4 regions of the Sphingomonas radicis genome follow, and region 2 is predicted to be linked to each of the others. Evidence: predicted binding sites of a transcription regulator. Region 2 holds the regulator's gene; each other region holds the start of a gene.
The links. The regulator LexA, encoded in region 2, represses DNA repair genes until DNA is damaged. The targets are predictions, from matches to a motif close to GTTCCNCNCTTGTTCT.
Positions count from the first base shown of each region.

Region 1: a site for LexA is predicted at 1,393-1,408, ahead of uvrA (excinuclease ABC subunit UvrA). Genes of this name have one in related genera too.
Region 3: a site for LexA is predicted at 1,890-1,905, ahead of radA (DNA repair protein RadA). Genes of this name have one in related genera too.
Region 4: a site for LexA is predicted at 1,455-1,470, ahead of recA (recombinase RecA). Genes of this name have one in related genera too.

Region 1 is NZ_JBLFFG010000001.1:1,139,684-1,142,928, forward strand. Features, by position in the region: gene uvrA (excinuclease ABC subunit UvrA) at 1-1,347, opposite strand, end outside; gene ACMGDH_RS05205 (TonB-dependent receptor) at 1,677-3,245, shown strand, end outside.
Region 2 is NZ_JBLFFG010000006.1:185,145-188,389, forward strand. Features, by position in the region: gene ACMGDH_RS17815 (ComEC/Rec2 family competence protein) at 1-1,277, shown strand, start outside; gene lexA (transcriptional repressor LexA) at 1,293-1,964, opposite strand; gene ACMGDH_RS17825 (molybdopterin molybdotransferase MoeA) at 2,022-3,206, opposite strand.
Region 3 is NZ_JBLFFG010000002.1:746,292-749,536, forward strand. Features, by position in the region: gene ACMGDH_RS10485 (DUF2189 domain-containing protein) at 1-491, shown strand, start outside; gene radA (DNA repair protein RadA) at 501-1,871, opposite strand; gene ACMGDH_RS10495 (glycosyltransferase family 4 protein) at 1,988-3,148, shown strand; gene ACMGDH_RS10500 (TonB-dependent siderophore receptor) at 3,143-3,245, opposite strand, start outside.
Region 4 is NZ_JBLFFG010000002.1:200,101-203,345, reverse strand. Features, by position in the region: gene ACMGDH_RS07940 (class I SAM-dependent methyltransferase) at 1-125, opposite strand, end outside; gene recA (recombinase RecA) at 308-1,378, opposite strand; gene ACMGDH_RS07930 (nucleotidyltransferase domain-containing protein) at 2,033-2,821, shown strand; gene ACMGDH_RS07925 (metallophosphoesterase family protein) at 2,805-3,245, shown strand, end outside.

The DNA of each region.
Region 1 (3,245 bases), on a different contig from region 2:
GAGGTTGCCGATCACGCCTTCGAAGGGCTTGCGCACGTCGTAGCTCTTGCGGCCGTCGACGAAGGTGAGCGTGACCGGCTTGCCGCCGGTGCCGTGGAGGATGATCAGCCGGACCTCGCCGGGGAGGTCCTTCCACGGCGTGTCGAGGCTGAAGCCGAACTCGCGGGCGAGGCTGCCCAGCACCTGCATGTAATAGGGCGACGGGGGATTGGACTTGGCCCAAGGGACGATCGCGCCCTTCTTGATCGTGAGGTCGTGGTTGGGGACGACGAGGTCCTCGTCGAACACCAGCTTCTCGCCGAGGCCGTCGCACGCGGGGCAGGCGCCCTGCGGGGCGTTGAAGCTGAACAGGCGCGGCTCGATCTCGGCGATCGTGAAGCCGCTGACGGGGCAGGCGAACTTTTCGGAGAAGACGATGCGGTTGTCGGGGATGCCGGCGCCCTTCATCGCGCCGCCGATGTCGGCGGTGAAGGTGCCGCGCGCCTCCTGCACGCTCCCCTTCCCGCTTGCGGGAGGGGGCTGGGGGGTGGGTGCCCGCTCTCCTTCGAGACCTTCGCTCGCGGAGGCCGGGCGCCCACCCCCGGCCCCTCCCGCAAGCGGGAGGGGAGAAGCAAGCTCCGCCACCGTCGTATCCACCAGGTCGACGTAGGCCAGCCCCTCGGCGAGCTTGAGCGCCTGCTCGAAGCTCTCCGCCAGGCGCGTGGCGATGCTGGGGCCGACGACGAGGCGATCGACCACCACTTCGATGTCGTGCTTGTACTTCTTGTCGAGCGCGGGGGCGTCCTCGATCAGATAGGTCTCGCCGTCGATGCGGACGCGCTGGAAGCCGGCCTTCTGCCACTCGGCGAGCTCCTTGCGGTACTCGCCCTTGCGGCCGCGGACGACGGGGGCGAGGAGGAGCAGGCGGGTGCCCTCGGGAAGCGCGAGGACGCGATCGACCATCTGGCTGACGGTCTGCGCGGCGATCGGCAGGCCGGTCGCGGGCGAATAGGGGATGCCGACGCGCGCCCACAGCAGGCGCATGTAATCGTAGATCTCGGTGACCGTGGCCACGGTCGAGCGCGGGTTGCGGCTGGTGGTCTTCTGCTCGATCGAGATGGCAGGCGAGAGGCCCTCGATATGATCGACATCGGGCTTCTGCATCATCTCGAGGAACTGGCGCGCATAGGCGCTGAGCGACTCGACGTAGCGGCGCTGCCCCTCGGCATAGATGGTGTCGAACGCGAGCGAGGATTTGCCCGAGCCGGACAGGCCGGTGATCACCGTGAGCGTATCGCGCGGGATATCGACATCCACGCCCTTGAGATTGTGCTCGCGCGCGCCGCGGACGCTTATGTGGGTCAGCATACGGAACACCTATGCTGAGCGATGGTGATGAGTGCCATGCCGGTGGTTCTAGCTTTGTTCTTTGGGAGATTCCAGAGGGCAGATAGGGAGGCGGAGCGGCGATTTCGAGTCTCCCGAGCCAGGAAGATGCCCCACCCGAAACTTGCGCAGAACGCGGTACAACCCACGGTTTTTGCGACGGGCTGCCGGAAAGGAACGCCGCAACTCCGGCTCTACGACTTTACAATGTCAAGGTTGTCAGTAGCCTTAATCATATAAATGATACGTTCGGGGGCACGGTCTGGCTTGATCGCGTCAGCACCAAAAAGCGTTGTAAAAGGGAGAGAAGTATGAAGTTGTCGTTCAAGGCAGGATTGCTCGTAAGTGCGTTGACGATCTCCACACCGGTGCTGGCACAACTACAAGACGCAACCTTATCTTCCGGACCGACCGACACCCCCGCAGCTTCACAGGAAACGCCCGATCCCGCCTCCTCCGCCGCAGACGCGGCGCAGGACGCGCCGCCCGCCGACGAAGTGGTGGTGACCGGCATCCGCGGCAGCCTTGCCTCTTCGGCGCGAGTCAAGCGTGACGCCGAGCTGATCGTCGACAGCATCTCGGCCGAGGACGTCGGCAAGTTTCCCGACGCCAACATCGCCGAATCGCTCCAGCGCATCACCGGCGTGGCGATCGATCGTTCGGGCGGCGAGGGCCAGTTCATCACCGTCCGCGGGCTGGGGCCCGAGTTCAACACGGTGCTGGTCAACGGCCGCGTGATGGCGACCGACAATCCGGGGCGCGAATTCTCGTTCGACGTGCTGTCCTCGAACATGATCCAGCGTACCGACGTCTACAAGTCGAGCGTGGCCGAGCTGCAGGAAGGCGGAATCGGCGCGACGGTGAACATCATCACCGCCCGCCCGCTGGAAGGGCGCAGCGGCTTCCACATCGCCGCATCGGCGGGCGGCATCTATGACACGCTGCGCGACAAGGTGAGCCCCGATCTGTCGGCGGTCACCTCCTACACCAACGAAGACAAGACGATCGGCATCGTGCTGGCGGGGTCCTACACCGACCGCTACAGCCAGCTCGACTATGTGCGCACCGAAGGCTGGCTGTTCGGGCCGCAGCGGGTGGTGAACGGGACCGCGGATTCGACCGGGCTTACCCCCGGCGCGATCGTCACCACGCCCGGCGACGTGCATACGCCGCAGAACGTCCAGTTCGCGCGCCAGCTCGACCGCCGCAAGCGCATCAACGTCTCGGGCACCTTCCAGGCGCAGGTGACCGACACGCTGCTGGTGACCCTGGACGGCATCTATTCGAAGTTCGACGTCTATAGCGACCGCAACATCTTCGCGAACTTCTTCTCCGCCCCCTACATCGGCATGGAGACGGACGAGAACGGCACCGTGCTGGGCTTCAACCGCCCGGGCCAGCAGTTCCTGGCCGCCAATCCGGCGCTGGCGGACGCGGTGTCGCTTTCGCAGAACGACAATATCGTCAATCCCAGCGAGCGGCTGACCAACAGCTACCAGATCGGCGGCAACCTGAAATGGAACCCGTCGGAGGACGTGGAGGTGCAGTTCGACGCCTCCACCACGCGCGCCAAGCAGCGCGCGCCGGGGATGTTCGTGGTGGTCGGATCGCTGGCGCAGACCAGCCCGCGCTTCGATCTGAACAAGGGCAACGACCTGCCGATCGTCTCCAATTCGGGCAACATCACCGATCCCTCGCTGATGCGCGCGCACTTCACCGGAGTCGACGACAATCGCGTGGAGGACAAGGGCTCCGAATTCCACCTCGACACCAAGCTCAGGGTGCACGACAGCCCGCTGAAGGCAGTGCGGATCGGCTTCTTCTATTCCGATCGCAGCAAGGTGCGCCGCAACCAGAGCAACCGGGACGGGAACTGCGCC
Region 2 (3,245 bases):
TGCTCGTGCTGCGGCTGCTGGCACTCAGCCCGACGCTCGCGCTTCGCTGGCGGTTACCGCTGGTAGCAGCGGGCGCTGCGGCGCTCGCGGCGATTGGGTACACGCTGCTCACAGGTGCGGAAGTGCCAACCGTCCGCTCGTGCATCGCCGCGCTGCTCGTGCTGCTGGCGCTCAGCCTGGGGCGCGAGGCGATCACGCTGCGACTCGTAGCAGCCGGAGCGATGCTGGTTTTGTTGTTTTGGCCCGAGGCGGCAGCAGGGCCCAGCTTCCAGCTCAGCTTCGCCGCAGTGACTGCGATCGTGGCACTGCACGAGAGCCCCAAGGTCCGCGGCTGGTTTGCGCGGCGGGAGGCGGAGTCGATCGGAATGCGGATCATGCGCGGCATCGGATCGCTGCTTCTCACCGGGATTGTGGTCGAGCTGGCGCTGATGCCGATCGCATTGTTCCACTTCCACCACGCGGGCATCTACGGCGCGCTCGCCAACATTGTCGCGATACCGCTCACCACCTTCGTTATCATGCCGCTGGAAGCGGGAGCGCTGCTGCTCGATACCTTGGGTGCCGGCGCGCCGCTGTGGTGGCTCGTCGCCCGCGCCCTCGATCTGCTGCTCTGGCTCGCGCACCGTACTGCCTCGGCACCGGGGGCGGTTGCCGCGCTGCCGGCGATGCCTACGGGTGCCTATGCGGCGATGCTCGCAGGGGGGCTGTGGATGGCGCTCTGGCGGACGCAGTTGCGTTGGGCCGGCGTCGCTCCGCTGACCTTGGGATTGGCATGGGCGCTCCTCACGCCCTCGCCCGATCTGCTCGTGACCGGCGACGGCAGGCACTTGGCGATCCGCACCAGCGACGGCGGCTTTGCGCTGCTTCGGGAGCGGGCGGGCGACTACACCCGCTCGATGCTCGGCGAGAACAGCGGGGCGGGGGATGCACTGGCCGAGCTGGCGACGAACCGCGATGCGCGATGCAGCCCCGATCTTTGCCTGATCGACTTCGCCGCAGAGGGCCGGAAGTGGCGGGTTGCGGCGACGCGGAGCAGCTATCTGGTGCCCTGGCAAGAGATGATGGCCGTGTGCCGGAACGCGGACATCGTCGTCAGCGACAGGCGGCTTCCGCCCGGCTGCGCCCCACGCTGGCTCAAGCTCGACCGGGAGACGCTGGCGCGCAGCGGTGGTGTCGCGATCAGCTTTGCGGGGCCCAGTCTCCGGACTGTCCGCGAGGGCGGTTCGCACCCCTGGATCGATCCGCCGAAGGTCCAGCCGGCGTCGCGCGAACGCTGAGCGCCGGCGAACCGATCAATATTTGCGCAGCAGTCCGGCGAGCCGGCCCTGCACGCGGATCTGGTCCGGACGGTAGCGCTGCGGATCATAAGCGCGGTTGGCCGGATCGAGTCGAACCATCGCGCCTTCCTTGCGGAAATATTTTAGCGTTGCCTCGGCATCCTCGATCAGCGCCACGACGATCTCGCCGTCACGTGCGACCTCGGTACGGCGGATGAGGGCATAGTCACCGTCGAGGATACCCGCTTCGACCATCGAATCGCCGGCCACTTCGAGCGCATAATGCTCGCCGGCGCCGAGCAGCGCGGCGGGCACCGGAAGCATCGTCGAGCCTTCGAGCGCTTCGATCGGCGTACCCGCGGCGATGCGGCCGTGGAGCGGAATCTCGACCACGTCATTGGCCGGCGACGGCAAAGTGGCGGGAGTGGGCTTCGATTCTTCCACTTTGGCGCTCGGCTTTTTCGCATCGCCACGTTCGGGGATGCGGAGCACTTCGAGCGCGCGGGCACGATTGGGCAAGCGGCGGATGAACTCGCGTTCTTCCAGCGCGCTGATCAGCCGGTGGACGCCGGACTTGGATTTGAGATCGAGCGCTTCCTTCATTTCCTCGAACGAAGGCGAGACACCTGTCTCATTCAGGCGATCGGCAATGAAGCAGATGAGCTCGTGCTGCTTGCGCGTGAGCATCCAGGTCCTCCTGTCTAGAACAGACTGGGAACGTTTACGCAATGTTCCCCACGCTTGTCAAGCGATGTCGAGGATTTCGACTGCCTGCCCCGGCGTAGCGGCCGGAGTGTGCGCGGGCCGGACGATCAGGCAGTCGGCGCGGGCGAGCGTGCCGAGCATTGCGCTGTCCTGAAGCGCGGCGGTGAAGACGCTGCCGTTGCGAAGTTCGGCGCGGAGATAATCGGTGCGGGGACCGTTCGCAGCCAGCGGCTCGCCGAGCCGGACCTCGCGTGTGCGGGGCAGGGGATCGGCCGCGCCGCCAAGATGCGCCGTCAGCGGGCGCACGAAGAGCAGCGTCGTGACGAAGGCGGAAACCGGATTGCCGGGCAGCCCGACGACGATCATTCTCCCCAGCTTGCCCGCCATCATCGGCTTTCCGGGTCGCAGGGCGATCCGCCAGAAGTCGATCGTTGCCCCCGCGGATTCGAGTGCAGGGCGAACGAGGTCGTGGTCCCCGACCGAGGCACCGCCGGTAGTGACGAGGAGATCGGCATCGACGCTGCGAAACGCCGCTTCGAGCATATCCTGCCGATCGGGCAGGATGCCGAGATCGATGATCTCGACAGGCAGGTCGGCGAGCTGCGCCGCGAGCATCAGGCGGTTGGTTTCGGGAAGTTGCGCCTCACCGATCGGTGCCCCGGGCGATACGAGTTCGTCGCCCGTCGCCGCCAGCGCAACCCTGACCTTCCGCCGTACAACCAGACTGCCATGGCCCGCTGCCCCGGCAAGGGCGAGCCGGGCGGGCGTCAGCCGCTCCCCCGTGGCGATCAGCGTGTCGCCTTCCAGGAAGTCGAGCCCGCGGCGGCGGACGTTGCGGCCCAGAGAGCCGGGTCCTTCGCCTTCGAGCGTAAGCTGCGTGCCTGCGCGACCCGCTTCTTCCTGGACCATCACCGTGTCCGTGCCGGGCGGCAGTGGGGCGCCGGTGAAGATCCTCACCGCTTCACCCGCGCCGACGCTGCCGGCAAAGCCGCGGCCGGCAGCGCTCTCGCCGATCACCTGCCACGGGCCGGGGAGATCGGCGAAGCGGATGGCATAGCCATCCATTGCCGAGATGTCCGCCGAGGGCTGGGTGCGGCGGGCGACCACGGGTTCGGCGGTCCAGCGGCCTGCGGCCTGCGCCAGCGGCACCGTCTCGGGCTCCACGGCGCCAGACAGGGCGAGCAGGCGCGACTGGGCTTCGGTGACCGGCAGCAGGGGTTCCATGACGAGGCGATTGGCGCCGCCAGAGGGATCAATGCAAGG
Region 3 (3,245 bases), on a different contig from region 2:
TGGAAGCGAACTGGTCGCACTTCCTCGATGTCGCCCGGCGCCCCGCATTCGAATCGATCCTGATCGTTGGCGGGCTGCTGTTGATGGTCTTCGTGGCCTGGATGGCCGTCGCCGGAGCACTCTATTTCGCGCTGATGGGCGCGCCCCCCGAATCGATCGGCGAATTCCTGACGCGCCTCTTCACCACGCCCCAGGGCTGGGCATTGATCGCGATCGGCAATCTCGCCGGGCTCTTCTTCGCCGCGCTCGTGCTCACGATCAGCGTCGTGTCGATGCCGATGCTCGTCGACAAGGATATCGATGCGCGCACCGCGATCGACACTTCGATCCGCGCAGTCGCCGCCAACAAGGGAGTCATGTTTCGCTGGGGCGCCATCGTCGCCGCCCTGCTGGTCGCCGGCTCGATTCCCTTCTTCGTCGGCCTCGCGGCGGTGCTGCCGCTGCTCGGCTATGCGACCTGGCACCTCTACACCCGAATGGTCGTACGCTGATCCGGGGAGCTAGCGCCCCAGCAGGTGATCGACGAACGCGGCCAGACTCTTGAACCCCGCGAGGTCGAGACCGCCCTTGTCGGCTGTCTGTGCGGCCGGCGCGAGCGCGCGCCCGAACCCGAGCTTTGCCGCCTCGCGACAGCGCAACGCGCCGTGCGCCACCGGTCGCACTTCGCCCGAGAGCGCTATTTCGCCGAACGCCACCGCGTCGGCCGGAAGCGGCCGCTCGGCAAGCGCCGACACCAGCGCCGCCGCCACCGCCAGATCCGCCGCGGGATCCTGCACCCGATAGCCGCCCGAGATGTTGAGATAGACTTCGCACGCCGAAAAGCTCAGCCCGCAGCGCGCTTCGAGCACCGCCAGCACCATCGCCAGCCGCCCCGAGTCCCAGCCGACCACCGCGCGCCGGGGCGTCGCTCCGCTCGCCAGCCGCACCGTGAGCGCCTGCACCTCGACGAGCACCGGCCGCGTGCCCTCCAGCGCGGGGAAGACGATCGTGCCGCTCATATTCTCGTCGCGGTGGGTGAGGAACAGCGAGGAGGGGTTTCCCACTTCGTTCAGCCCCTCGGCCTCCATCGCGAAAACGCCGATCTCGTCGGTGCCGCCGAAGCGGTTCTTGACCGCGCGCAGAATGCGATACTGGTGGCTGCGCTCGCCCTCGAAAGCGAGCACGGTATCGACCATATGCTCCAGCACGCGCGGTCCGGCGATGCTCCCGTCCTTGGTCACATGCCCCACCAGAACCAGCGCCGTCCCGCGCTCCTTGGCGAAGCGGATCAGCTCCTGCGCCGATGCGCGCACCTGGCTCACCGTTCCCGGCGCGCCCTCGATCAGGTCCGAATGCATCGTCTGGATCGAATCGATCACCATCAGCGCCGGCGCCGCGCCTTCACCTAGCGTCGTGAGGATGTCGCGCACCGAAGTCGCCGCGGCGAGCTGCACCGGCGCATTGCCGAGCCCCAGCCGCCGCGCACGCAGCCGCACCTGATCCGCCGCTTCCTCGCCTGAGACATAGGCGACGTTCAGTCCGCGGCTCGCGATCCGCGCCGCCGCCTGGAGCAACAGCGTCGACTTGCCGATCCCCGGATCGCCGCCGATTAGCGTCGCCGACGCTTCGACGAACCCGCCGCCCAGCGCCCGGTCGAGCTCGGAGATTCCCGTCGCCATCCGCTCGGGCAGCGGGACATCGGCATCGAGCCCGCTGAGCTGGATCGCGCGCCCGCCCGACTGGAGATTGTGCCGCGCCTGGAACGGTGTCACCACCGCGCCGGAATCCTCCACTAGCGTGTTCCAATCCCCGCAATCGGCGCACTGCCCCGCCCATTTGGACGCGACCGAGCCGCACGCCTGGCAGACATATCGCTTCTGGAGTTTCGCCATGGGCTCATGGCTAGCGGAAGAACAGGAAGGGAACAAGTCCCAACTCTCCGCCCTCCCCCGAACAGCCGAAGGCCCGCAATCTTGCTCCGCATCTCCGCCCCGGCTATCGCCGCGCGATGCAAGCGTCGGACCTCCGTGTCGCCATGTTCAGCGGCAACTATAATTACGTCCGCGACGGCGCCAACCAGGCGCTCAACATGCTCGCCGGCCACCTGCTGCGCCGGGGCGTCCAGATCCGCGTCTATTCGCCTACCACCGACACGCCCGCCTTCCCGCCGACCGGCGACCTGGTGAGCGTGCCGGCGCTGCCGATCCCCGGCGGGCGCGGCGAATATAAGTTCGCCTGGCGGCTGCCGCGCGTGACGCAGGAAGACCTTGAGGATTTCGCGCCCGACATCGTCCATGTCTCCGCGCCAGAGGTGCTCGGCCACCGTGCGGTCACCTGGGCACGCGAGAACGATATCCCCACGCTCGCCTCGCTCCACACGCGCTTCGAGACCTATCCGCAATATTATAAGATCGGCTTCCTCGAGCCGATGATGATCCGCGGGCTGACGCGCTTCTACAATCGCGTCGATCAGGTGATGACACCCGGCCAGTCCACTGCCGACATCCTGCGTTCCTGGGGTGTCACCACGCCGATCGGCATCTGGGCCCGCGGCGTCGATCATGACCGGTTCGATCCGGCCCGCCGCAGCCTCGAATGGCGCCGCTCGCTCGGCATCGCCGACGAGGAGTTCGCAGTGGGCTTCCTCGGCCGCCTGGTCCTGGAAAAGGGGCTCGACATCTTCGCCGACGTCTGCGGAGCGCTGCGCGCGCGCGGCGTGCCGCACAAGGTGCTGGTGATCGGCGACGGCCCGGCGCGCGACTGGTTCGCCGAACGCGTGCCCGAGGCCGCCTTCGCAGGCTTCCAGAAGGGCGACGATCTCGGCCGCGCGGTCGCCTCGATGGACGTGCTGTTCAATCCGTCGGCCACCGAAACTTTCGGCAACGTAACGCTCGAGGCGATGGCCGCAGGCGTGCCGGTGGTCGCCGCGCGCGCGACCGGCGCGGTGGACCTGATCGACGACGGCGTGAACGGCTTCCTGGTCCCCCCGCGCGACGTGGACGCCTATGCCGACGCGATCGCACAGCTGATCGCCGATCCCGCGCTTCACAAATCCGCAGGTGCGGCAGGCCATGCCAAGGCAAAAGGCTATGAGTGGAGCGCGATCAACCAGGTCGTGCTCGACACCTATCTCGAAGTGATCGCGCGGCGCCGCGGATCGCAATCATAGGCTCACCCGTGCCGATACGCGGATCGTCCTCGGCTGACCGGGGAAAATCCACACCGGGCTGTATGAGCTTTGCGCATAGTGGCCGTCGAACAGATTG
Region 4 (3,245 bases), on a different contig from region 2:
GGAGCCACAGCGAGAATCGCTGCGTCGAGATGCTGCGCGAGCCCCGCGAGGCTGCGATCGGTCCGCCGCCACTCGTCGGCCCAGACATCGCCGACGCGGCCGGTCCAATCGAACGTGGTGGTCATCCGCCCCTTCCCTGTTGCCGCCGTGCTCCAACGAGCATCTGACGCGCTTCACGCGAACCGACAAGGCCGAACTGGAAAGACCCGGCGCAGGCGATGCGCCGGGTCTTCCGATGGGACTTGGCCCGTGACCTGGGCCGGCATCGTCACGCCGACTTGGTCAAAAAAGTTGAAGGTTGCTCAGATCAAAGATCGTCGTCGGGCTCCGGACCAGACATCAGCCCCTCGGCAACCTGCTCGGTGCGGTTGCGGATCGCCGCCTCGAGCCGGTCGCAGAGCTCGGAATTCTCCTTGAGGAAGGTCTTGGCGTTCTCGCGGCCCTGGCCGATGCGGACGCTGTCGTAGCTGAACCAAGCGCCCGACTTCTCGACCAGCCCCGCCTTGACGCCGAGATCGAGGATCTCGCCGATCTTGGAAATGCCCTCGCCGTACATGATGTCGAATTCGACCTGCTTGAACGGCGGCGCCACCTTGTTCTTGACCACCTTCACGCGGGTCGAGTTGCCGATGATGTCGTCGCGGTCCTTGATCTGCCCGGTGCGGCGGATATCGAGGCGGACGGAAGCATAGAATTTCAAGGCGTTACCGCCCGTAGTTGTCTCCGGATTTCCATACATCACGCCGATTTTCATACGCAGCTGATTGATGAAGATCACCATGCAGCGCGAGCGGCTGATCGAACCGGTGAGCTTGCGGAGCGACTGCGACATCAGGCGCGCCTGAAGGCCGACGTGGCTGTCGCCCATCTCGCCCTCGATTTCGGCGCGGGGCACCAGCGCGGCGACCGAATCGACCACCAGCACGTCGATCGCGTTCGAGCGCACCAGCGTATCGACGATCTCGAGTGCCTGCTCGCCGGTATCGGGCTGCGAGACGATCAACTCGTCGATGTTGACGCCCAGCTTCTTGGCATAGACCGGATCAAGCGCATGCTCGGCGTCGACGAAGGCAGCGGTGCCGCCGTTCTTCTGCGCCTCGGCAATGACGTGGAGCGCCAGCGTGGTCTTGCCCGAGCTTTCCGGACCATAGACTTCGATGACGCGCCCGCGCGGCAGGCCGCCTACGCCGAGCGCAATGTCGAGCCCCAGCGAGCCGGTCGAGATCGCTTCGACCTGCATCGTCTCCTTCGAGCCCAGGCGCATCGCCGAGCCCTTGCCGAATGCGCGGTCGATCTGCGCGAGTGCGGCGTCGAGCGCCTTCTGCTTGTCCGTGGAAGTGGCCATGTTGCCGTCGATCACCTTAAGGGAAGCCGCCATCTGAAGTCCTCGTCGCTAGAGGGTTTGGACCATAGGTTCAACGCGTGAGTTGTGTTCGTACATTATTTGTTCTCTCGGAACAAGAGGGGAACCTTCTTGCATCGTGGTAATCATACTACAGACGACGCGGCAGCCATCTGGTTGACCCGATTGACTCGATAACGCGTTTTCGAGCGGAAGCGCCTGCGAGGCTACTACGAAGCGCCTATGAAGCGACACCGAAGCATCACTCACGCTACACCCACGCGACAACCAGGCTACGCCCACGCTACGTTGACGCTACGTTGACGCTACGTTGACGCGCCACCGACGACACACCGACGCGACAGTCACGCGCCACTTGCGCGACAGCAACGCGACATGTTCACGCCGCGAAGTTTCCGTTCCGCCACACCGCACCATCGAAGCGAATCCTGCTGTCTTGCCCATGCGCGGAACAAAAGCAGATCAAATCCTATTTTGCCAGCTCGTTCGAAAGGCCGGAGGGGGCGGCCTGGATCGCTGCCCGGATCGAAATTCGCCCTCCACTGGAAGCGCGTGGGAGCGAAAGCGTCCACACCGCGCCGAAATTGACTTTGGCACGCCTGCGGAACCGCCCCCTTCCCCGCCCCGTTATCGAAGCTCCCGCGCTCGCCGCGCCAGCCCTGGAGCCTCATGTCGGACCTGCCCGAGCCCCTCGACGCCAGTGTCTTCGATCCTCCCGAGGAAGCAGTCGAATTCTATTCCGACAGCCTGAAGCTGCTCAACCGGTGGGACATCCCCTATCTCCTGTCGGGCACCTATGCGCTCACCTGCCACACGGGCGTGATCCGCCCCACGAAGGACATCGACATCTTCTGCAAGGCGGGCGACGCACCGCGGCTGCTCGCGCATTTCAAGGCGGCAGGCTACCGAATCACGATCGAGGACGACCGGTGGATCGGCAAGGTCTGGCAGGACGAGAACTTCTTCGACGTCATCTACAACATCTCCTCCGCATCACTGCCGGTCACCGATTCGTGGTTCACGGAAGTGTACGAGGCCGAGGTCTACGGCAGCCGGGTGCGGATCACCCCGCCCACCGAGTTCATCCTCTCCAAGATGTTCATCCAGGACCGCTACCGCTACGATGGCGCCGATGTCGCGCATGTGATCCTGAAGAAGCACGACGAGATCGACTGGCACCGGCTGCTCTCCGCAATGGAGCTCCATTGGGAGGTGCTGCTGATCCATATCCTCAATTTCCGCTTCATCTACCCCACCGAACGCGACTGCGTGCCGCGCTGGCTGTTCGACACGCTGATCGAGCGCGTCCAGGCGCAGGCCGAGCTGCCCCCCGCCAACGTGCGGGTCTGTCGTGGACGGCTGCTCTCCCCGCGCGACTATGTGATCGACATCACCACCTGGGGCTTTGCCGATGTCGTCGGCAAGGGACTGGAGGAGAAGCATGAGCGGCACTTCTGAGCCGCTGCGCCTTGCGGCGATCGGCGACCTCCACGTCACCGAACAGTCCGAGCATCGCTACCGCGACTTGTTCGCGCGCATCTCCGAAGAGGCCGACGTGCTCGCGCTGTGCGGTGACCTCACCAATTTCGGCAAGACCAGCGAAGCCGAGCTGCTGGCCGAGGATCTGCGCGCCTGCACCATCCCCAGCGTCGGGGTGCTCGGAAACCATGACTATGAATGCGGCCAGCCGGAGGAAGTCGCGCGCATCCTCCACCAGGCCGGCGTGACGATCCTCGACGAGCAGGCGGTAGAAATCAAAGGCGTCGGTTTCGCGGGCGTGAAGGGATTCGTCGGCGGTTTCGGCCGCGGTGAGCTCGGCGCATTCGGCGAGGGAGCGGTCAAGGCCTTCGTCGAGGAATCGCTCAACGAGGCACGCAAGCTC